Regions from separate parts of the Lysinibacillus capsici genome, predicted to be linked through region 1. Evidence: a T-box and tRNA genes for the amino acid it is inferred to sense, from the RefSeq annotation. Region 1 holds a T-box; the other holds one or more tRNA genes.

What was found. A T-box is a leader RNA that pairs with one kind of tRNA and senses whether it is charged. The one in region 1 lies ahead of tyrS (tyrosine--tRNA ligase), so its partner is inferred to be a tRNA-Tyr.
Region 2: it encodes a tRNA-Tyr, which carries the amino acid that the T-box ahead of tyrS (tyrosine--tRNA ligase) is inferred to sense. The anticodon was not compared.

Annotation. Positions count from the first base shown of each region.
Region 1 covers NZ_CP084108.1:3,522,849-3,532,998, forward strand. The annotation lists gene LCP48_RS17340 (iron-containing alcohol dehydrogenase) at 45-1,250, shown strand; gene LCP48_RS17345 (cobalamin-binding protein) at 1,390-2,193, shown strand; gene tyrS (tyrosine--tRNA ligase) at 2,244-3,512, opposite strand; T-box leader at 3,596-3,804, opposite strand; gene LCP48_RS17355 (transglycosylase domain-containing protein) at 3,907-6,939, shown strand; gene LCP48_RS17360 (NAD-dependent epimerase/dehydratase family protein) at 7,073-7,954, shown strand; gene LCP48_RS17365 (acetylornithine transaminase) at 8,060-9,190, opposite strand; gene argB (acetylglutamate kinase) at 9,264-10,049, opposite strand; gene argJ (bifunctional glutamate N-acetyltransferase/amino-acid acetyltransferase ArgJ) at 10,012-10,150, opposite strand, start outside.
Region 2 covers NZ_CP084108.1:4,519,359-4,529,508, reverse strand. The annotation lists rRNA gene rrf (5S ribosomal RNA) at 50-165, shown strand; gene mbcS (acyl-CoA synthetase MbcS) at 272-1,858, opposite strand; tRNA gene LCP48_RS22430 (tRNA-Asn) at 2,128-2,204, shown strand; tRNA gene LCP48_RS22425 (tRNA-Glu) at 2,318-2,392, shown strand; tRNA gene LCP48_RS22420 (tRNA-Val) at 2,448-2,523, shown strand; tRNA gene LCP48_RS22415 (tRNA-Tyr) at 2,542-2,625, shown strand; tRNA gene LCP48_RS22410 (tRNA-Gln) at 2,640-2,714, shown strand; tRNA gene LCP48_RS22405 (tRNA-Lys) at 2,728-2,800, shown strand; gene rocF (arginase) at 2,986-3,891, shown strand; gene sigW (RNA polymerase sigma factor SigW) at 4,025-4,588, shown strand; gene LCP48_RS22390 (anti-sigma factor family protein) at 4,602-5,228, shown strand; gene cdaA (diadenylate cyclase CdaA) at 5,378-6,214, shown strand; gene LCP48_RS22380 (CdaR family protein) at 6,207-7,283, shown strand; gene glmM (phosphoglucosamine mutase) at 7,497-8,849, shown strand; gene LCP48_RS22370 (type 1 glutamine amidotransferase domain-containing protein) at 8,977-9,492, shown strand; gene glmS (glutamine--fructose-6-phosphate transaminase (isomerizing)) at 10,087-10,150, shown strand, end outside.

The sequences.
Region 1 (10,150 bases):
ACCATCATTCAAGCAATAATAATTTTTTAAAAGGGGTTGGAAATATGTCAGACGTTCTAAAGCAATTTGTTATGCCGAAAACAAACTTATTTGGACCTGGAGCAATTCAAGAAGTTGGTAAACGCTTAAATGATTTAGAAGTGAAAAAGACATTAATCGTAACAGATGAGGGCCTACACAAATTAGGTCTCTCAGAACAAATTGCAAACATCATTACAGCTGCTGGAATTGATGTAGCAATTTTCCCTAAAGCAGAACCAAATCCAACAGATCAAAACATTGAAGATGGTATTTCCGTGTATCATGCGGAAAACTGCGATTCTATTGTTTCTCTTGGAGGAGGCAGCGCACACGATGCAGCAAAAGGTATCGGACTTATTGCTTCGAATGGTGGACGCATTCATGATTATGAAGGCGTTGACAAATCACAAAATCCACTTGTGCCATTAATTGCAATTAATACAACTGCTGGTACTGCCAGTGAAATGACTCGTTTCACTATTATCACGGATACAGCACGCAAAGTAAAAATGGCCATTGTTGATAAGCATGTGACACCGTTACTTTCTATAAACGATCCTGAATTAATGATTGGTTTACCTCCTGCTCTTACGGCAGCTACTGGGGTTGATGCACTAACACATGCTATTGAATCATTCGTTTCTACGAATGCTACACCAATCACGGACGCATGTGCTGAAAAGGTCCTTCAACTAATCCCTGAATATTTACCTCGTGCCTATGCAAATGGAGCTGATATAGAAGCTCGTGAACAAATGGTATATGCACAATTTTTAGCGGGAATGGCCTTTAATAATGCATCACTTGGCTATGTTCATGCAATTGCTCATCAATTGGGTGGTTTCTATAACCTACCGCATGGCGTGTGCAACGCAATTTTATTACCACACGTTTGTCGATTTAATGTCACAGCACGTACAGAGCGCTTTGCTCGTATCGCTGAGTTATTAGGAGAAAATGTAGAAGGTTTAAGTAAGCGCGACGCCGCTGAAAAGGCTATTACAGCTATTGAGAAGTTATCACAAGATTTAAATATTCCTAGCGGCTTCCGTGAATTAGGTGCAAAAGATGAGGATATTGAGATCTTAGCAAAAAATGCATTGTTAGATGTGTGTGCTGAGACGAATCCTCGTAAAGCAACACTAGAGGATATCAAACAAATCATCACAAATGCAATGGGTCCTATTGTGAAAAAAGAAGAGTCACTCGAGGCAGTTGCCCTCTCTTAATCGATGGTTTCCTATAAACCTATACAAAGGGTGGAGAAAACAAATGTTTTCTCCCCTTTTTTATGGGCTCGATACACACACGTTGTCTATCATGGGAACTCTCGCTATACTTTTCTTAAAAAGAATAGGAGAAAACAATATGCGTTTAATTTCAATTTGTCCTAGCAATACAGAATTAGTCGCCTATTTAGGGCTGACAGACCAGCTCGTTGGAGTTGATGATTATTCCGATTGGCCATCATCGGTTAAAGATCTACCACAGCTTGGGCCTGATTTATCAATTAACATGGAGGCATTAGAGGCACTACAGCCTGATCTTGTTCTGGCTTCCTTGAGTGTACCTGGTATGGAAAAAAACATTGAGGCACTAAAAGAAAGAAATATTCCTCATATTATTTTTAATGCAAACTCATTAGAAGAAATTGCGCAAGATCTTCTGACACTAGGGAAAGCTTGTCAAGTAGAGGAACAAGCAAAGACAATTGCTGAAGAGTACATGCATTCCATCGGAAAAATGTATTCCATTGCACAAACAATTCCGAAGAAACCTACCCTCTATTGGGAATGGTGGCCAAACCCTATTTTCACTCCTGGGAAAATAAATTGGCTAACAGAAATTAGCGCTCTTGCTGGTGGCACTAATCTATTTCAAGATGTTGAGCTTGCTAGTGTTCAAACAGATTGGACAGATGTTGTTAAACGCCAGCCTGACTATATCATGATGGCTTGGGTTGGCGTAGCCTTTGAGCGTATCCAACCTGCTAATTTATTAAAACGTCCATATGCCAAAGAGCTACATGCCGTTCAATCGGAACAGCTTCATGTAATGGAAGAATGGCTGTATTGTCGTCCTTCTCCACGACTTATTGAAGGTGCTATAAAGCTTGGAAAAATACTGCATCCTAAAGAATATGAACAAATAAAACTTCCGAGTTTCTTATGATTAAAAAACCACATCCAACTTTTTTGGGGATGTGGTTTTGCAAATAGAAATTAGATAAATTTCACCATATGATATTTTTTCTTACCTCTACGGACAATACTAAATGCATCCTCTAAACGATCCTTCGCATCGACTACATATTCTAAATCCGTTACCTTTTCACCGTTTACACTAATTGCACCATTTGATACATCTTCACGTGCTTGACGTTTGGAAGAGGAAATGCCTGCCTCCACAAGTAGGTCCACAATGTTTTTATCATCTTTAGCCATTTCAATAGAAGGAACATCTTTAAAAGCATCCTTCATTTCTTCAGCTGAAAGTGCTTTTAGATCTCCTGAGAACAAAGCAGCTGTAATACGGATGGCTTGCTCTAATGCCTCTTGACCATGTATTAAACGAGTCATTTCTTCAGCTAGTGCCTTTTGTGCCTTACGTAAATGTGGCTCCTCCTCTACAGATACGGCTAAAGCTTCAATTTCTTCACGAGATAGGAACGTGAAGATTTTTAAGTATTTTATGACATCTGCATCAGCTGCATTGATCCAGAATTGGTAGAACTCATATGGAGATGTTTTCTTACTATCGAGCCAAACAGCACCACCTGCTGTTTTACCAAACTTTGTGCCATCTGCCTTTGTTACTAATGGAATCGTAATTCCAAAGGCTTTCGTTTCTTCTTCGTGTGTTTTACGAATAACCTCTAACCCTGTTGTAATATTACCCCATTGGTCAGAGCCACCTACTTGAATACGGCAATTGTAGTGATTGTATAAATGATTGTAATCAATACCTTGAATTAACGTATAGGCAAACTCTGTAAATGAGATTCCTGTATCAAGACGAGAAGCAATCGTATCTTTTGCTAACATGTAGTTTACGTTAATTAATTTCCCATAATCACGTAAAAATTCAATTGTGTTTATATTACCAATCCAGTCACGATTGTTCACAAGCTGCGCACCATTGCCATCTTCTGCAAATTCGAAAATACGTTCTAATTGACTACGGATTCCTTGAACGTTTTTATCGATTTGCTCTACTGTCTGTAATTGACGCTCTTCTGAACGGCCAGACGGGTCACCGATCATCCCTGTTGCACCACCAACAAGTAAAATTGGACGGTGGCCTGCTTTTTGGAATCGACGAAGTGTTAACAATGGAACAATATGTCCAATATGCATGGAGTCAGCTGTTGGATCTACCCCACAGTATAAAGATACGGATTGTTCATTTAATAATTTTGCCATGCCTTCCGCATCTGTTTGTTGGTATAGCAAACCACGCCATTCTAAATCTTGTAATAATTCGTTTGTCATGTTCATTCCTCCTAAAATGGTTAAATTCGTTACGTGCATGGACATGTTTAAATAAAAAAAGTCCCTACACGCAAACAATTGCATGCAGGGACGTTAAGTTGCAAACTAACGCGGTACCACCCAGCTTGAAGATGTCATCCACCTTCCACTTCATTCAGCCGCCTTTATCGCAGGCGCGCACGTCTAAGCTCCAAGTACGTAATTCGTCTCTACATTATGACCAGTTTTCACCAACCACTGGCTCTCTAAACAGGGAATATAGACACTACTGCAAACTCTTCATCACCAGAAAACTATAAACATAATTTTATACGATTCTTTTTCAAAGTCAATAACTATGTTCGTGCTAAAACAATATGTGCTATAATAGACAAGATTTTAGGAGGTCGATACATTGAAAGATTGGATTGAAAAAATCAATGCAAAGATCGATGAATTACTTGAACAAAAATGGATGAAGAAATTACGTATTTCAGGTAGTGTTACCTGGAACTTATTTTTACTATTTTTAGTCTTTGCATTGGTTGGCACTGTATTTGTCGGTTCAGTTGGAGCTGGTTATTTTGCTTCACTTGTCAAAGAAGAACCATTACGCTCAAAACAAGAGTTAAGGGATCAAATTTTTAGCTATGAAGAAACCAGTGAGATTTATTTTGCCAACGATATTTATATTGGAAAATTAAGGACAGATTTAGATCGACGTGAAACTTCGCTTAGCAATGTTGCACCAGAGGTCGTGAATGCTGTTCTGGCAACAGAAGATGAATATTTCCGAGAGCATAACGGAATTGTTCCTAAAGCGGTTGTTCGTGGGTTATTACAAGATGTTACAAATTCTGCAACGCAGACAGGTGGTTCTACACTTACCCAGCAGCTTATTAAAAACCAAGTACTAACTAATGAAGTATCATACGAGCGTAAAGCTAAGGAAATTTTACTGGCGATGCGTTTAGAACATTTTATGACGAAGGAAGAAATATTAGAGGCTTATTTAAATATCATTCCCTATGGTCGTAACTCTTCAGGACGAAATATTGCAGGTGTTGAAACAGCTGCGGAAGGAATTTTTGGCGTAAAAGCAAAAGAATTGTCTCTTCCTCAAGCTGCGTACATAGCTGGGATTCCACAGGCACCATTTGCTTATACACCATTTACAAATACAGGTGAACTGAAAAGTGAAGAAGCTTTGAAACCAGGTATTGATCGTATGAAAACAGTACTTTATCGTATGAAAGAAGCTGGTTATATTGATGATGCACAGTATAATGAAGCGTTAAACTATGATATTGCTGCAGATTTCCGTGGACCAGAAATGCGCGCGGAGGATCGTTATCCTTGGTTGACTTATGAGCTTGAAGCTCGTGCAAAAGATATTATTGCTGAAAAACTAGCAAAAGATGATGGGATTGACCCAGAGCGCTTAAAGTCAGAAAAGAAATTAAAGGATAAATATACGATTTTAGCAGATCGTGATGTTCGTTCAAAAGGCTATCGTATTTATTCAACCATTAATAAGGATATGTATGATGCGATGCAAAAAGCAGCAAAAGACTTCCAGTATTATGGTCATACGTATACTGGTAAAGGGAAAGACCCTGTTACTGGTGAAGAAATTGATATTGAGATGCCAGTACAAGTAGGTAGTATTTTAATAGAAAATACGACAGGTCGCATTTTAAGCTTTGTTGGTGGTCGAGACTTTAAAACCACTCAAGTAAACCATGCAACACAAGCTTATCGTTCTAACGGTTCTACAATGAAACCATTACTTGTTTATGGACCTGCCATTGAGTATGGCGTAATCGGTGCCGGTAGCCCATTAGTTGACGTGAAATTCTCAGTCGGTTCTTGGAGTCCAAGTAACTATATTACGAGTGATGAGCGAGGTCTTATCCCAGCACGTGAAGCTTTAGCAGATTCTCAAAACATTTCAGCACTACGTTTATATAATGATATTATTAGTAGACGCCCTGCAGATTTGTTAGTAAAAATGGGATTCTCAAAATTACATCCTGATGATTTTACTAACCTAGCAACTGGGATCGGCGCTTTAAGAGAAGGAACTACTGTTGAAGAAAATACAAATGCCTTTGCTACCTTTGCAAATGGTGGCCAATTCATTGACGCTTATATGATTGATCGAATTGAAGACCAAGAAGGAAATATTGTTTACCAACATGAAATAGAACCTGTTCAAGTATTTAGCCCAGAAACATCTTATATCGTGACAGATATGTTACGTGATGTTCTCACTAAAGGAACAGGGACAATGGCACGAAATACATTAAAGTTCTCTTCTGATTTCGCTGCAAAAACAGGGACTTCTCAAGAATATAAAGATGTTTGGTTAGTTGGTTATAACCCTAATGTATCTCTTGGTGTTTGGATGGGTTACGATCAACCTCGTACACTTTATGCATTTAACAACACCTATTTACAGCCAAGCGTTCGGGTGAATAAGCTATGGGGTACTTTAATGAATGCCGTTTACGATGCGGACCCTCAGCTAATTGACCCACCAACAAGTTTTAAGGCGCCTAAAAATGTTGTGACTGCGTCATTCTGTGGCATTTCCGGCATGGCCCCTTCTGCAGCTTGTGCTAGCGCAGGTCTTGTACGCTCAGATTTATTTAATGCGAAAGTATTTTTACCCTCACAACCTGATGATAGCTTAGCCTCTTCAAGTGTTGTGACGATTAAAGGAAAAACTTATAATGCGTTGCCAAATACACCAGCCGAGTTTGTAAAAGCAGGTGGCGCAGGCATTAATCAAGACTTTATTAAACGAATGTTAGGTAGACTTGGCGGGAACCCTGCTAGTCTGTTACCAAAGAATTCTACATTGTCGAATTCATCTGTATCAGCTGTTGATTTCCCAGCAGATGGTAGCCCTCCAGCAGCTGTCTCAGCTTCAGTAAATGGCTCTACATTATCATGGTCAGAGTCATCGAATGATGTTGTTGGTTATCGTATCTACAACGTTACGAATGGCGGTAATACACTTGTAACGTCCGTACTAGAGTCAACACAAAGCATTACGGTTGCTAGTGGACAAGCTTATCTAGTGGTCGCTGTAGATATTACAGGTTTAACATCACCACACTCCAATGTTGTGTCTACTGGCGGTAGTGAAAACGAACCTGACCCAGAGGAAAACGACCAAGAACCAATACCACCTACAACGCCACCTACTAATGGCAATGGGAATGGGTCGGGGAGTAACGGCAATGGCTCCAATAACGGGAACGGCTCTGGTAATAACGGCAATGGCTCCAATAACGGTGATGGTTCTGGTAACAACGGCAATGGATCCAATAATGGAAATGGGTCCGGAAGCAATGGTGATGGTTCTGGTAACCCTGGAGATGACACAAACGGAGGAGACAATGGTAATACCACTACTCCAACTGAAACGTCAAAGCGCTAATCTATTATGCCTTAGCAAGCATTTGTAGTAAATAATCAATTAAACAGACTTACTGCATATTCCTTATGAATTGTAGTAAGTCTGTTTTTTTGTCATTATTAAGAGGACTACTATTTTGAAAGGGTGAAAATATATGAACATATTGATTTTAGGAGGCACGCGTTTTTTTGGAAAAAAGCTAGTTGATCTTTGTATTCAAAATGGACATAATGTAACGATTTTAACACGTGGTCAAAGTGGCAATCCCTTTGGTACACATGTTAAGCAATTAGTAGCAAATCGTAATGATCGTGATGCTTTAGAACAGGCACTAGCCAATACAACATGGGACATTGTCTATGATAATATTTGCTATTCGCCCAACGAGGCACAAGCGATTTGCGAGATATTAAAAGGGAAAACGAAAAAGCTGGTCTTTACTTCTACTCTTTCAACATATGAGGTAGATGGTAAAATGAAAAAGGAAGAAGACTTTGATCCATACCAGTATCCAATTCGCATGGGACATCAAGAGGAATTTTCTTATGGAGAAGGAAAACGACAAGCGGAGGCAGTCTTATTCAAAGAAGCTTCATTCCCAGTCGTAGCTGTACGTTTCCCAATTGTGATGGGTGAAGATGATTATACACGACGTTTACATTTCCACGTTGAACATATTTTACAGAATCAGCCGATTACTTTACCGAACATTGATGCAAAGATGAGTTATATTACAGATGAAGAAGCAGCTGAATTTTTATACTTTGCGGGTGTTACTCCTATTGAGGGACCATACAATGCTACCGCATCAGGGGCAATGTCTCTCAAAGAGCTAATTGCTCTAATCGAAGAAGCGAGTGGTCAGCGCGCAAAAATTTCCCTCATTGGTGGTGATGAGGAATCACAGTCTCCTTATGGGGTGCCTGCTGATTGGTATATGTCCAATGCAAAAGCAGAGAAGGCAGGATTTACGTTTAGTCAGCTTGAAGATTGGCTACCAAAATTAGTGACAACATTAGTAAAACAGCTACAGTAGCATTTATAGCGCAAAGAATCTGCTAGGTATCTAGCAGATTCTTTGTTCATTCCTAATTTCTAGGCATTTTTGCCGCTGATGCCTCACTTTCATTGCTGAAATGTATCACGGTAATATGTTCTTTAAAATAGCTACTGCTTTATCAATCTCTTGCTTTGTGACCGTTAATGGAGGCAAGAGACGAATAACTGTTGGCCCTGCCCCTACTAATAAAAGACCACTTTCTTCCGCTGCCGCGATATAAGGCGCTATTTCCGTGTCCCCACAGCCAATCCCTAACAAGAGACCCTGACCTTGAACAGTATAGCTAGAAGGTAAATGAGCCCTTAGGTGTGCCACAAAATAGGCAGATATTTCACGTACCTGCTGTAAAAAATCCGGCTCAAACACATGATTCAAAACAGCTTGTGCCACATTCATCGCAAGAGGGTTACCACCAAATGTTGTACCATGTGTTCCTGGACTAAATGTAGCATGAAGCTCAGCAGTTCCGAGCATTGCACCAACAGGGAAACCACCACCTAAGCCTTTTGCCAAAGTTATGATATGTGGCTTTAATACCGTTTGTTCAAATGCATAGCGTGTTCCTGTTCGTCCAATGCCCGTTTGCACTTCATCAACAATTAGTAGTATACCTTGCTCCTCACAGACTTTTGCAATAGCTGCTGCAAATTCTGCCGATACACTATTGACGCCACCCTCTCCCTGAATCATTTCTAGCATTATAGCTGCTACAGAATCATCAACGGTTGCTTCAAGTGTAGCAGCATCATTAAAGGGCAAAATCGAAAATTTTTCTACGAGTGGTCCAAAGCCATTATGTACTTTGCCTTGACCTGTTGCAGACATTGCTCCAAAGGTACGACCATGGAATGATTTTTCAAATGTAATAATATGATGTTTGCCTGTATGCTTACGAGCTAATTTAATGGCCGCTTCATTAGCCTCAGCCCCACTATTACAAAAAAAGGCATGTGAAAAGTGTGTATTAGCAATTAATTTTTCTGCCACCTTTTCCTGACCTGGTATTTCAAAAAGATTTGAAATATGCCATAGCTTTTCGCTTTGCTCTTGAAGTGCCTGTACAACTGCTGGATGGGCATGACCAAGACTCACCACAGCAATGCCACTAGTAAAATCCAAGTATTGCTTCCCTGTTGAATCCTCAACAATTGTCCCCTGACCTTTGACAATTTGTGCACGACGCTTGCCGTAATTCTCAAATAAAACACTCATGTTATCATCTCCACTATCATTTAAAATAGTTTCTTTCAACAACTATACTTCTCAAGCTATCCTATTTAGAACATTAGGAAGAAAGAAGTTCACTTGTGGCTACAATTGTTGTACCAACTAAAGTTGCGCCTACGATTTGTACAGAAGGAATCCCTGCCCGTAAACAGTCAATCGCTCCTTGTACTTTCGGAATCATTCCACCATAAATATGGCCCTGCTCTGTCCATTGATCTATAAGACTAGGTGTAGCTATTGCTTGATATTCATCTTCAATACGGATACCATTCACATCCGTCACGAGTAGTAAGCTATCTGCTCCGACGGCTAAAGCAATTTCACTAGCTACCGTATCGCCATTAATATTAAGAGCCTGACCTGCTTCGGTGGCACCTACACAGGCAATAACAGGTACGATCCCTACACCCATTAAAGCTTCCAATAAGGATGTATTGATATCTTTAATAGCTCCGACATAGCCATAAGTCTCTTGATCTAAAAAATCTACGACCATCAACTGACCATCAAAGCCATTTAATCCCATGGCTGCTATACCAGCTGTTGTTAACTCATGAACTAATGCAGTGTTCACTTGCCCTATTAGGGTCGATTGGACAACTTTAATTGCAGCCTCATTCGTGACACGTATTCCATTTAATGTATGTGATTGTATGCCTTGAGCAGCTAATTCTCGATTTATGGCTGGCCCACCTCCGTGGGTAATAATCAGCTCTACCCCACTCTCTTGTAATCTTTTAAAATTATCAAAGAAAGCCTCATTTAAACCTTCCAGTGTACTGCCCCCAAGCTTAATGACCATACGTTTATGAGCGGTATGATGCATTGATTTGGACATAGTCATATGTTAAGTCACATCCCCAAGCATGCCCCTTACCATCACCCACACCAAGAGACACATAAATTTTAACTTCATGCATTTTTAATATTTGAATTAACTCATCC
Region 2 (10,150 bases), 1.0 Mb from region 1:
AGAGCTTCAAGACGCCGTAATACGCCGTGTATTGGAGGTCGAATAAAAGTCTAGTGATGATGGCAAAGAGGTCACACCCGTTCCCATACCGAACACGGAAGTTAAGCTCTTTAGCGCCGATGGTAGTTGGGGGCTTCCCCCTGTGAGAGTAGGACGTCGCTAGGCGCAAAAAGTCGCTACTGATACACTCAGTAGTGGCTTTTTTTATTTGAGCCGACTATTTTTTAAAAGAAGGTATCCACAATGGATGCCTTCTTTTTAGATACTTAACTTAGTGTGTATGAACTGTAGTAGCTCGTAGTTCGATACGGCGAATTTTCCCTGATGTCGTTTTTGGTAACTCATCAATAAAGACGATACTACGAGGGTATTTATAAGGGGCTGTTAACGCTTTAACATGCTCCTGTAGTTCCTTTGTTAACTCATCTTCATTACATTCTTTGAAGCCTTCTCGTAAGATAACAAATGCCTTTACAATATGCCCCCTAATTTCATCTGGCGCAGCTACAACTGCACATTCTTGTACAGCTTCGTGTTTGTTTAATGCATCTTCAACTTCAAATGGTCCGATCGTATAACCAGATGAAATAATAATGTCATCCCCACGACCTTCAAACCAGAAGTAACCGTCTTCATCACATTTTGCTTGATCACCTGTAATATACCAGTCCCCACGAAATGCAGCTTGTGTGCGCTCTGGTTCTTTATAATATTCTTTAAATAAAGCTGGTGAAGATTTGTGAACAGCAATATCACCAACTTCGCCAACTGGTGCTTCCTTCCCTTCATTGTCGATAATACGTACAATATTACCTGGAGTTGGAACACCCATAGAACCAGGACGTAATTCTGTGTTTTCGAGTGTACCAATTAATAATGTGTTTTCGGTTTGTCCATAGCCGTCACGTACTTTTAGTCCAAAATGATTCATAAATGTTTCGATAACTGGACGATTTAAAGGTTCACCAGCAGAAACGGCACTTCGTAGAGATGATAGATTGTAGTCTTGTAAATTATCGATTTTCGCCATAATCCGGTATTCGGTCGGTGTACAACATAGAACATTAACTTTTTCATCCTGCATTAATTGAAGATAGGTTTTTGCATCAAATCCACCATGATAGACAAATGCAGTAGCGCCGAGCATGATTGTGGATAAAAAAGGACTCCATATCCACTTTTGCCAACCAGGAGCAGCTGTTGCCCACACGAGGTCCCCTTGACGTACACAAAGCCATTTTGAAGCTGCAGTTCTAATATGTGCATATCCCCAGCCATGTGAATGAACAACGCCTTTAGGTTTACCAGTTGTACCAGATGTATAAGAAAGGAATGCCATGTCATCACGTGTAGTAGCTACAGCTGTAAATGTAGCTGGCTGCTTGCTTGCTAATTCATCTAAAGAAGTCCAATCTTCTTTCGCAGCACCGATCACTAGTTTATTTTTCAATGCGTCTACAGAAGAAGCAATTTGATCAACTTCACTAGTAAAAGCCTCATAAGCAATAACTGCACTAGCAGAAGAATGTTCCATCCGATATTCTAAATCGCTTGCACGTAGCATCTCTGAACATGAAATGGGTACGATACCAGCCTTTAAGCAGCCTAGAAAAACGAAATAGGCTTCTGGAAGTCGAGGAATAATAACTAATACACGATCACCTTTTTGAAGCCCCTTCTCCGTAAAAGCGTTTGCGTATTGATTCATTTTTTGGTTAAGCTCCACATAAGAAACTGTACGTCTCTCTTGTTGTGTATTTAACCAACGTATTGCTTGGCGATCACTATCTTGCGAAAATTTTTCTAATTCCTCTGTGATGTTATAAAATTCAGGTGCAATTAAATCATTTGATACCATCTTGAACATCCTCCCCCAGAAAATTTGATAGAAAATTCATAAAACTATTTTTATTTTAACAATTACAATAATATACAGCAAGAATATTTAGTACGTTAAATAGAAATATTAGAATTAATAGAGAACTATTATGCTTTCAAACGAATATAAGAGCATACTTCGACAAAAAATATAAAAATTTTCACAAAATGTGTTGCATTATTTATAATGCTTGCTATAATAATAAATGTACTTAAGAGGTTGTCTAAAACCAAAGTGAATAGCATTGTTCCGAAGTAGCTCAGTTGGTAGTAGCACCTGACTGTTAATCAGGTTGTCGCAGGTTCGAGTCCTGCCTTCGGAGCCATTTTTTTGTCCTTTTTTCAAATGCTATAATACATAAAAAAATTTGTGGAAAAGCATTGCAATTATTAATGAAAAATGTTATTATAATTCTTGTCTTGTTTGAGACATAATATTGGCCCCTTGGTCAAGTGGTTAAGACACCGCCCTTTCACGGCGGTAACACGGGTTCGAATCCCGTAGGGGTCACCATTTAAAACATAGGCTTTATAAAGAATATAAACTGTGATATAACACCTGTTTCTATGGAGGATTAGCTCAGCTGGGAGAGCATCTGCCTTACAAGCAGAGGGTCGGCGGTTCGAGCCCGTCATCCTCCACCATTCTTATTGTGTTATTTCGGAGGGGTAGCGAAGTGGCTAAACGCGGCGGACTGTAAATCCGCTCCTTAGGGTTCGGCGGTTCGAATCCGTCCCCCTCCACCAGTTTTATAAATGATTGGGGTATAGCCAAGCGGTAAGGCAACGGATTTTGATTCCGTCATGCCTAGGTTCGAATCCTAGTACCCCAGCCATTTTTTCTTTTATGAGCCATTAGCTCAGTTGGTAGAGCATCTGACTTTTAATCAGAGGGTCGAAGGTTCGAGTCCTTCATGGCTCACTTTTTTAGAATGAAAATTATTCAAAAGTGTTATATTAACTACAGATAACTAATCTCTTGCTGAAAACAGTAGGAGATTTTTTTATGTTATTTATAAATGAATAAATATACAACTTTTTGTCGAGTTGAGCCAAGTGGTATGTAGGCTTTACAATAATCTTATAACTTTTAGGGGGTATAAAAACATGAATAAACTTAATATTTCTATTATTGGAGTACCAACAGATTACGGACAAACACGCCGTGGGGTAGATATGGGACCAAGTGCTATTCGATATGCAGGTATTGTTGAACGTTTAGAGGCTATCGGACACGATGTACAGGATCAAGGGGATATTCGTGTTAGTCAAAAGCTTGCTGACGGAGCTGTGGATGAAAAATTACTAAATTTAGAGGAAGTTGTAGATGTTAGTACTGCATTAGCAAATAGTGTGCATGAAGTAGTGGAACAAAAGAAATTCCCACTCGTATTTGGTGGAGACCATAGCATTGCTATTGGAACATTAGCTGGATTAGGTGAGCATTACAAAAATCTCGGTGTTATCTGGTATGACGCTCATGCAGATTTAAATACACCTGAAACAACACCTTCAGGCAATATACATGGGATGCCGTTAGCTGTTAGTATTGGGCTAGGACATGAACGTTTAGTGCAAATTCGCAACTATGCTCCAAAAATTAAGCCAGAAAACGTGATTATTATTGGAGCTCGTTCAGTAGATCCGGGAGAACGTGAATTGATTCGTCAACAAGGAATTAAAGTATATACAATGCATGAAATTGACCGACTTGGCATGACGCGTGTGATGGAAGATGCACTTGCTTATTTAAAGGAACGAAATGTAGATGGTTTACATTTATCACTTGATTTAGACGGACTAGATCCACTTTATACGCCAGGTGTGGGTACTCCAGTTCCAGGCGGAATTACGTACCGAGAAAGCCATTTAGCGATGGAAATGTTACAAGAATCAGGCATGGTAACTTCAGCAGAGTTTGTAGAGGTAAATCCTATATTAGATGAAAAGAATACAACAGCAAATGTGGCTGTTGCATTAATGGGTTCGTTATTTGGTGAAACACTAGTTTAAAGAAAATTTGACAAAAAATTGCCTGTTGCCACATTGCATAAAAATCTTTTGCTATAATTGAATTAAAACGAAACTTTTCTTATCGGTGCTTCGTATAGTATAAGACAGTTGTAAAGGTGGAGAAGTCAACACAATGGATGCGTTAGTAAATAAGAGAATAAAACAAGTGCTTAAAGGCGATCAAAACGCATTTGCCGATATTGTGAGTCTCTATCAGCACAAACTGTACCAAGTATGCTATCGAATGTTAGGCAACAAACAAGAGTCTGAAGACATTGCTCAAGAGGCTTTTGTGCGAGCTTATATGAACTTGCATACATTTGATCAGAAAAGAAAGTTTTCAACGTGGCTTTATCGCATAGCGACAAACCTCTGCATTGACCGTATTCGAAAAAAGAAACCGGATTATTATTTAGATGCAGAAGTAGCTGGTACAGAAGGGCTTGATATGTATTCGCAAATCGCAGCAGACGACCAGCTACCAGAGGAGCAGTTAGAACAAATGGAGCTGCAAGATCGCATTCAATATGAAATTGGACGATTGCCGGATAAATACCGTTCGGTTATAGTATTGAAATATATAGAAGAGTTATCGTTACAAGAGATTAGCGAGATTTTAGATATGCCGCTTGGAACGGTGAAAACGAGAATTCACCGCGGACGTGAGGCATTACGTAAGCAATTAAACAATCTGTAGGAGGGGGAGCGTCATGAATACTTGTCCAGAGCATATTATAGACTATATGCATGATTATTTAGACGGTGACATTAGTCGTGAGCATGAGCAAGAGTTGAAACAACACTTGCATACATGTAATGATTGTAAACAGTTGATGCAAGAATTGAGTGAAACAATCGCCTTTGTGAAGAGTGCTTCCCATATTACAGCGCCTCCGGGTTTTGAAGCAGCAGTTATGGCTCGTTTACCAAAACCAAAAAGTCGAGTAGGTATACAAAAATGGATTCGCCGGCATCCTTTCTTTGTGGCAGCAGCAGTATTTTGCCTATTCATGAGTGCTACATTATTGGGTAGCTTCATGGATGACCAGCATTTCTCAGTAACCAAGCAACCTAATTTAGTTGTGGATGGTCAAACAGTGATTGTCCCTGAAGGAGAAGTGGTAAAAGGCGATATTGTTGTAAAAAATGGCGATTTGATTGTTGAAGGAGAAGTTGATGGCAACGTCACAGTAATCAACGGGCAATATATGGCATCTTCAGCGGTAGTTTCAGGGAGAATCGAAGAAATTGACGAAGTATTTGAATGGTTATGGTATACAATTAAAAATTCTGTTAAGACAGCCATGACATTTGAGGAAAAAGAAGAAACTAAATAACACTCTATACGTCCTAAAAAATAGTGCACGTGAGAGGCTGAAAGGTCTACTCTTCTGAGTAGACTTTTTATTTGAAAAAAGTTACATTTGATAAGAATGTGATATACTTGAATGTGTATGGATTCGTAATGAAAAGTGGGGGATGCCACGTGCAAATTATCGAACATTTCACGGATTTAACGCCTGTGAATATTGTTATTAACTTCATTGATGTACTGCTCGTTTGGTACGTTGTTTATAAAGTCTTAACCCTCATTAAAGGTACGAAGGCTGTCCAATTACTTAAGGGAATATTCGTCATTATTATTGCACGAATTGCAACAGACCTTTTAGGGTTACAAACACTTGGCTGGATGCTACAACAAGTTATTGAGTTTGGTTTCCTAGCGATTATTATTATTTTCCAACCTGAAATCAGACGAGGTTTAGAACAAATTGGACGAGGAAAGCTATTCCAACGCTCATCTAGTCAAGAGGAAGAAGAACAAACAAGACTTATTGAGGCAATGAAGAAGTCTGTAAGTTATATGGCTAAACGTCGAATAGGTGCGTTAATTTCTATTGAAAAAGAAACAGGTCTTAATGAATATATTGAAACGGGTATAGGGCTAAATGCTGAAATTTCATCAGAATTACTGATTAATATCTTTATACCAAATACCCCGTTACATGATGGGGCTGTTATTATGCAAAAAGATAAAGTTACAGCAGCGGCTTGTTATTTACCTTTATCTGAAAGCCCATTTATTTCAAAAGAGTTAGGGACACGCCACCGTGCTGCTCTTGGTTTAAGTGAAGTTACAGATGCTATTACAATTGTTGTTTCCGAGGAAACAGGTGCAATTAGTATAACATTAAATGGTAATCTCCATCGAAATCTTTCTCTAGAGGAGTTCGAAACATTATTAAGAAAAATGTGGTTCGGATCAGTACAAGAATCAAATGCATCCTCTAAGTTGACTTGGAGGGGGAAAAAGAATGGATAAAATGATGGATAGCCCTTGGGTACTTAGAATCATCGCGCTGTTTTTAGCGTTTTTGCTTTTTTTCTCAGTGCGTACCGAGTTGTCACCTTTAAATAAAGCTACCTCAAATGAACAAACGGATGTTATTCATGATGTTCCAGTGGATGTTTATTACGATAATGAGAATCTTATTGTGACAGGTTTACCTGAAACTGTGGATGTAACGATAGAAGGTCCGATGGCATTGGTTTTAAAAGCAAAGGGAGCTAAGGATTTTTCTATATTTGCGGATTTGAGCAATTTATTGCTGGGAGAACATGATGTAAAACTGCAATACGAAAATATTTCAGATAAGTTAAAGGTGACATTAGACCCTGCAACTGTTCATGTAAATATTGAGGAAAAGGTCACGCAGGAGTTCCGAGTGGACCCTGAAATGAACAAACGTTTAATCGAAGAAGGTTTTATCTTAAAAGAAATGACGGCCAACCCGCCAACTGTTTATGTAACAGGTGCAAAAAGTGCTATTGAAAGCATTAGTTATGTAAAAGCAACTGTTACAGGAGAGCAGGGCTTGAAGCAATCATTTACGCAGGAAGCAGCTGTAAAAGTATTAGATAGAGATTTAAATAAGTTAGACGTGACTATTGAACCTGAAATTGTGAAAGTTCAAGTAGATATAGCGGAGTATAGTCGAGAGATCCCAGTTGTCCTTAACGAAACAGGGCAAGCTGCCGAGGACATTACCATTAACTCATTAACATTTACACCGAAAATGATTAAAGTGTATGGTAGAAAATCAATTATTGACAGTTTAACATCCATTCCAATAACAGTTGACCTGTCAAAAATTACTGAGTCCAAAACTTATGAATTTGATGTAAAATTACCAGATGGTGTGACAAAAATATCTGACAAGAAAATAAAAGTGAAGGCAGATATTACAAAGGTTGAACGAGAAGAACAGCAGAAAACACCAGCTTCTACAGATGAAACGCCACCTCCAACTGAAGAACCTGATGTGACAGATGAGAGTACTCCAACTGATAAAAATACGTCAACTGAAGAATCGGAAGATATTGATTCTTAAACAATATGTGACTATAATTTTATTTTGATTCTAAATCAAAAATCCAATCAGGTTTGTAATTCAGGTTTCATCAAACAAACTGGCAGAGTGGAATATTACTAATTACCAATGAATGAACAAAAGCAGACTTTTCCAAAAGTAAGCGGACAAGTGTCTAATGCTTGATAGAAACTCACTAGGCACTGTCTTGCATTGAAGGAGAGAATAAGTAGAATGGGTAAATATTTTGGAACAGATGGCGTCCGTGGCGTCGCGAATAGTGAATTAACACCAGAATTTGCATTTAAACTTGGTCGTATAGGCGGCTATGTTTTAACAAAAGATGCAACTGACCGTCCAAAGGTTTTAATTGGTCGTGACACACGTATTTCAGGTGAGATGCTTGAAGGTGCACTTGTGGCTGGTCTTTTATCAATTGGGGTAGAGGTAATGCGTCTTGGTATTATTTCAACACCAGGTGTGGCATACCTTACTCGAATTATGAGCGCAGATGCAGGCGTCATGATTTCAGCTTCACATAACCCAGTTGCAGATAACGGTATTAAATTCTTCGGTCCTGATGGCTTTAAGCTAACAGATGCACAGGAAGCGGAAATTGAAGCGTTAATTGATGCGCAAGAGGATACATTACCACGTCCTATAGGCGCAGATTTAGGATCTGTAAGCGACTATTTCGAAGGTGGTCAAAAATATATTCAATACTTAAAGCAAACAGTGGATGAAGAATTTGATGGTATCCATGTAGCGCTTGATTGTGCACATGGTGCAACTTCATCTTTGGCTACACATTTATTTGCTGATTTAGAAGCTGACATTTCTACAATGGGTGCTTCTCCAACTGGCTTAAATATCAATGATGGTGTAGGCTCAACACACCCCGAAGGACTAGCTAAGTTTGTTACTGAAAAAGGTGCAGATGTTGGTTTAGCTTTTGATGGCGATGGAGACCGTTTAATTGCTGTAGATGAAAACGGAAAAATCGTTGACGGTGACCAAATTATGTTTATCATTGGTAAGCATTTAAATGCGGTAGGGCGTTTGAAGAAGCAAACAATTGTTTCAACAGTGATGAGCAATATGGGCTTCTATAAAGCTGTGGCTGACAATGGTATGCAAAGTGTACAAACAGCTGTAGGTGATCGTTATGTTGTGGAAGAAATGCGTGCGAATGAATACAATTTAGGTGGCGAGCAATCAGGGCATATCGTCTTTCTAGATTTTAATACAACAGGTGATGGCTTACTGACAGGAATTCAGCTTGTCAACATTATGAAGGCGACGGGTAAAAAGCTTTCAGAACTTGCAGCTGAAATGAAAATCTACCCTCAGCGTCTTGTCAATGTGCGTGTAACAGATAAGCATGCTGTGACCGATAATGCGAAAGTAGCTACAGTAATTGCAGAGGTAGAAGCTGAAATGGCTGGAAATGGTCGTGTTTTAGTACGTCCTTCAGGTACAGAGCCATTAGTTCGTGTCATGGTGGAAGCAGCAACAGAAACGGATTGCGAGCGTTTTGTCGAGCGTATTGCAGATGTTGTACGTGTAGAAATGGGCCTAACAGAATAAGAAATAGAGTGTAAACCCGATTTCCGTAAACAGGAAATCGGGTTTACTTATTTGAAAGGAATGTTTTAAATAAGCGAGATGGGGAACAGTAATTAGGAGTCACAATAACAAGGAGTGTTTAATTGATATGGCTAAAATTGCTACAGTTATAACAGATATGTTTGAGGACATTGAGTTTACAAGCCCTAAAGAAGCTTTGGAGGCAGCTGGGCATCAGCTAGTAACAATTGATACCGAAGCGGGCAAGGAAGTTAAGGGGAAGCATGGAGAGACAGTGAAAATTGATAAAGGCATTGATGATGTAAAAGCTACAGATTACGATGCATTATTTATTCCTGGTGGTTTTTCTCCTGATATATTACGTGCGGATGATCGTATAGTAGCATTTGCAAAGTCCTTTATGGATGAAATGAAGCCTACCTTTGCCATTTGTCATGGACCACAACTTCTCATTACTGCAAAGACATTAAATGGTCGTGACGCCACAGGCTATAAATCCATTCAAGTGGATTTAGAAAATGCAGGGGCAATCTTCCATGATGAAGAAGTATTTGTCTGTCAAAAACAGCTTGTAACAAGTAGAACGCCAGATGATCTTCCTGCATTTAATAGAGAAATTGTTAAATTATTAGACAGTAAATAAAGGATAGGCACAAGCATTTTAGATGCTTGTGCCTATTTTGTATTACAATGCTTATCAAAGTGCTTATGTATCGCTTTGTCTACATATTTGTCACGAAAATGCTTTAAGACTAGGTGTTTTTTATAACGAAAATTTGACGGATAGCATATGATTGAGTATGATGGAGAAGTTGAAGATGAGGTCCGACCTTATCCTTTAACGTGCGCCTAAGGAGGGAAGAAAGCGCAAAATCGGAAAACAATTATAGCGCCTGAGCTGAAGAAATCGGACGAAAAGATCTTCAGCAGACGAGGTGGAGGTTTATCGAAAATTCGGCGGATGCCTCCCAATCGACATACCCGATTGTCATTCTCCATTTTGAAAGCATTTGAGTGATTGAATGTACAGAAAGTGGAGAAGGTATTGTAAAAGCAATAGATAAATAGATGAAGCTTCACATATCGAAGATCTCTATTCAGTTGGCTGAGTAGCTTGTGTGTATTGGAGTGCTTTATTTTTATAAAAATAAAGCTTCGCTTATACATTCAAAAAAATCGATAGGATGAGGCCTAGTTTGTCATTGCATTAAATTGACATTATCGGAGGACGAGAATTATGTGTGGAATTGTAGGATATATTGGTGAATCAGATGCAAAGGAAATTCTATTAAAAGGCTTAG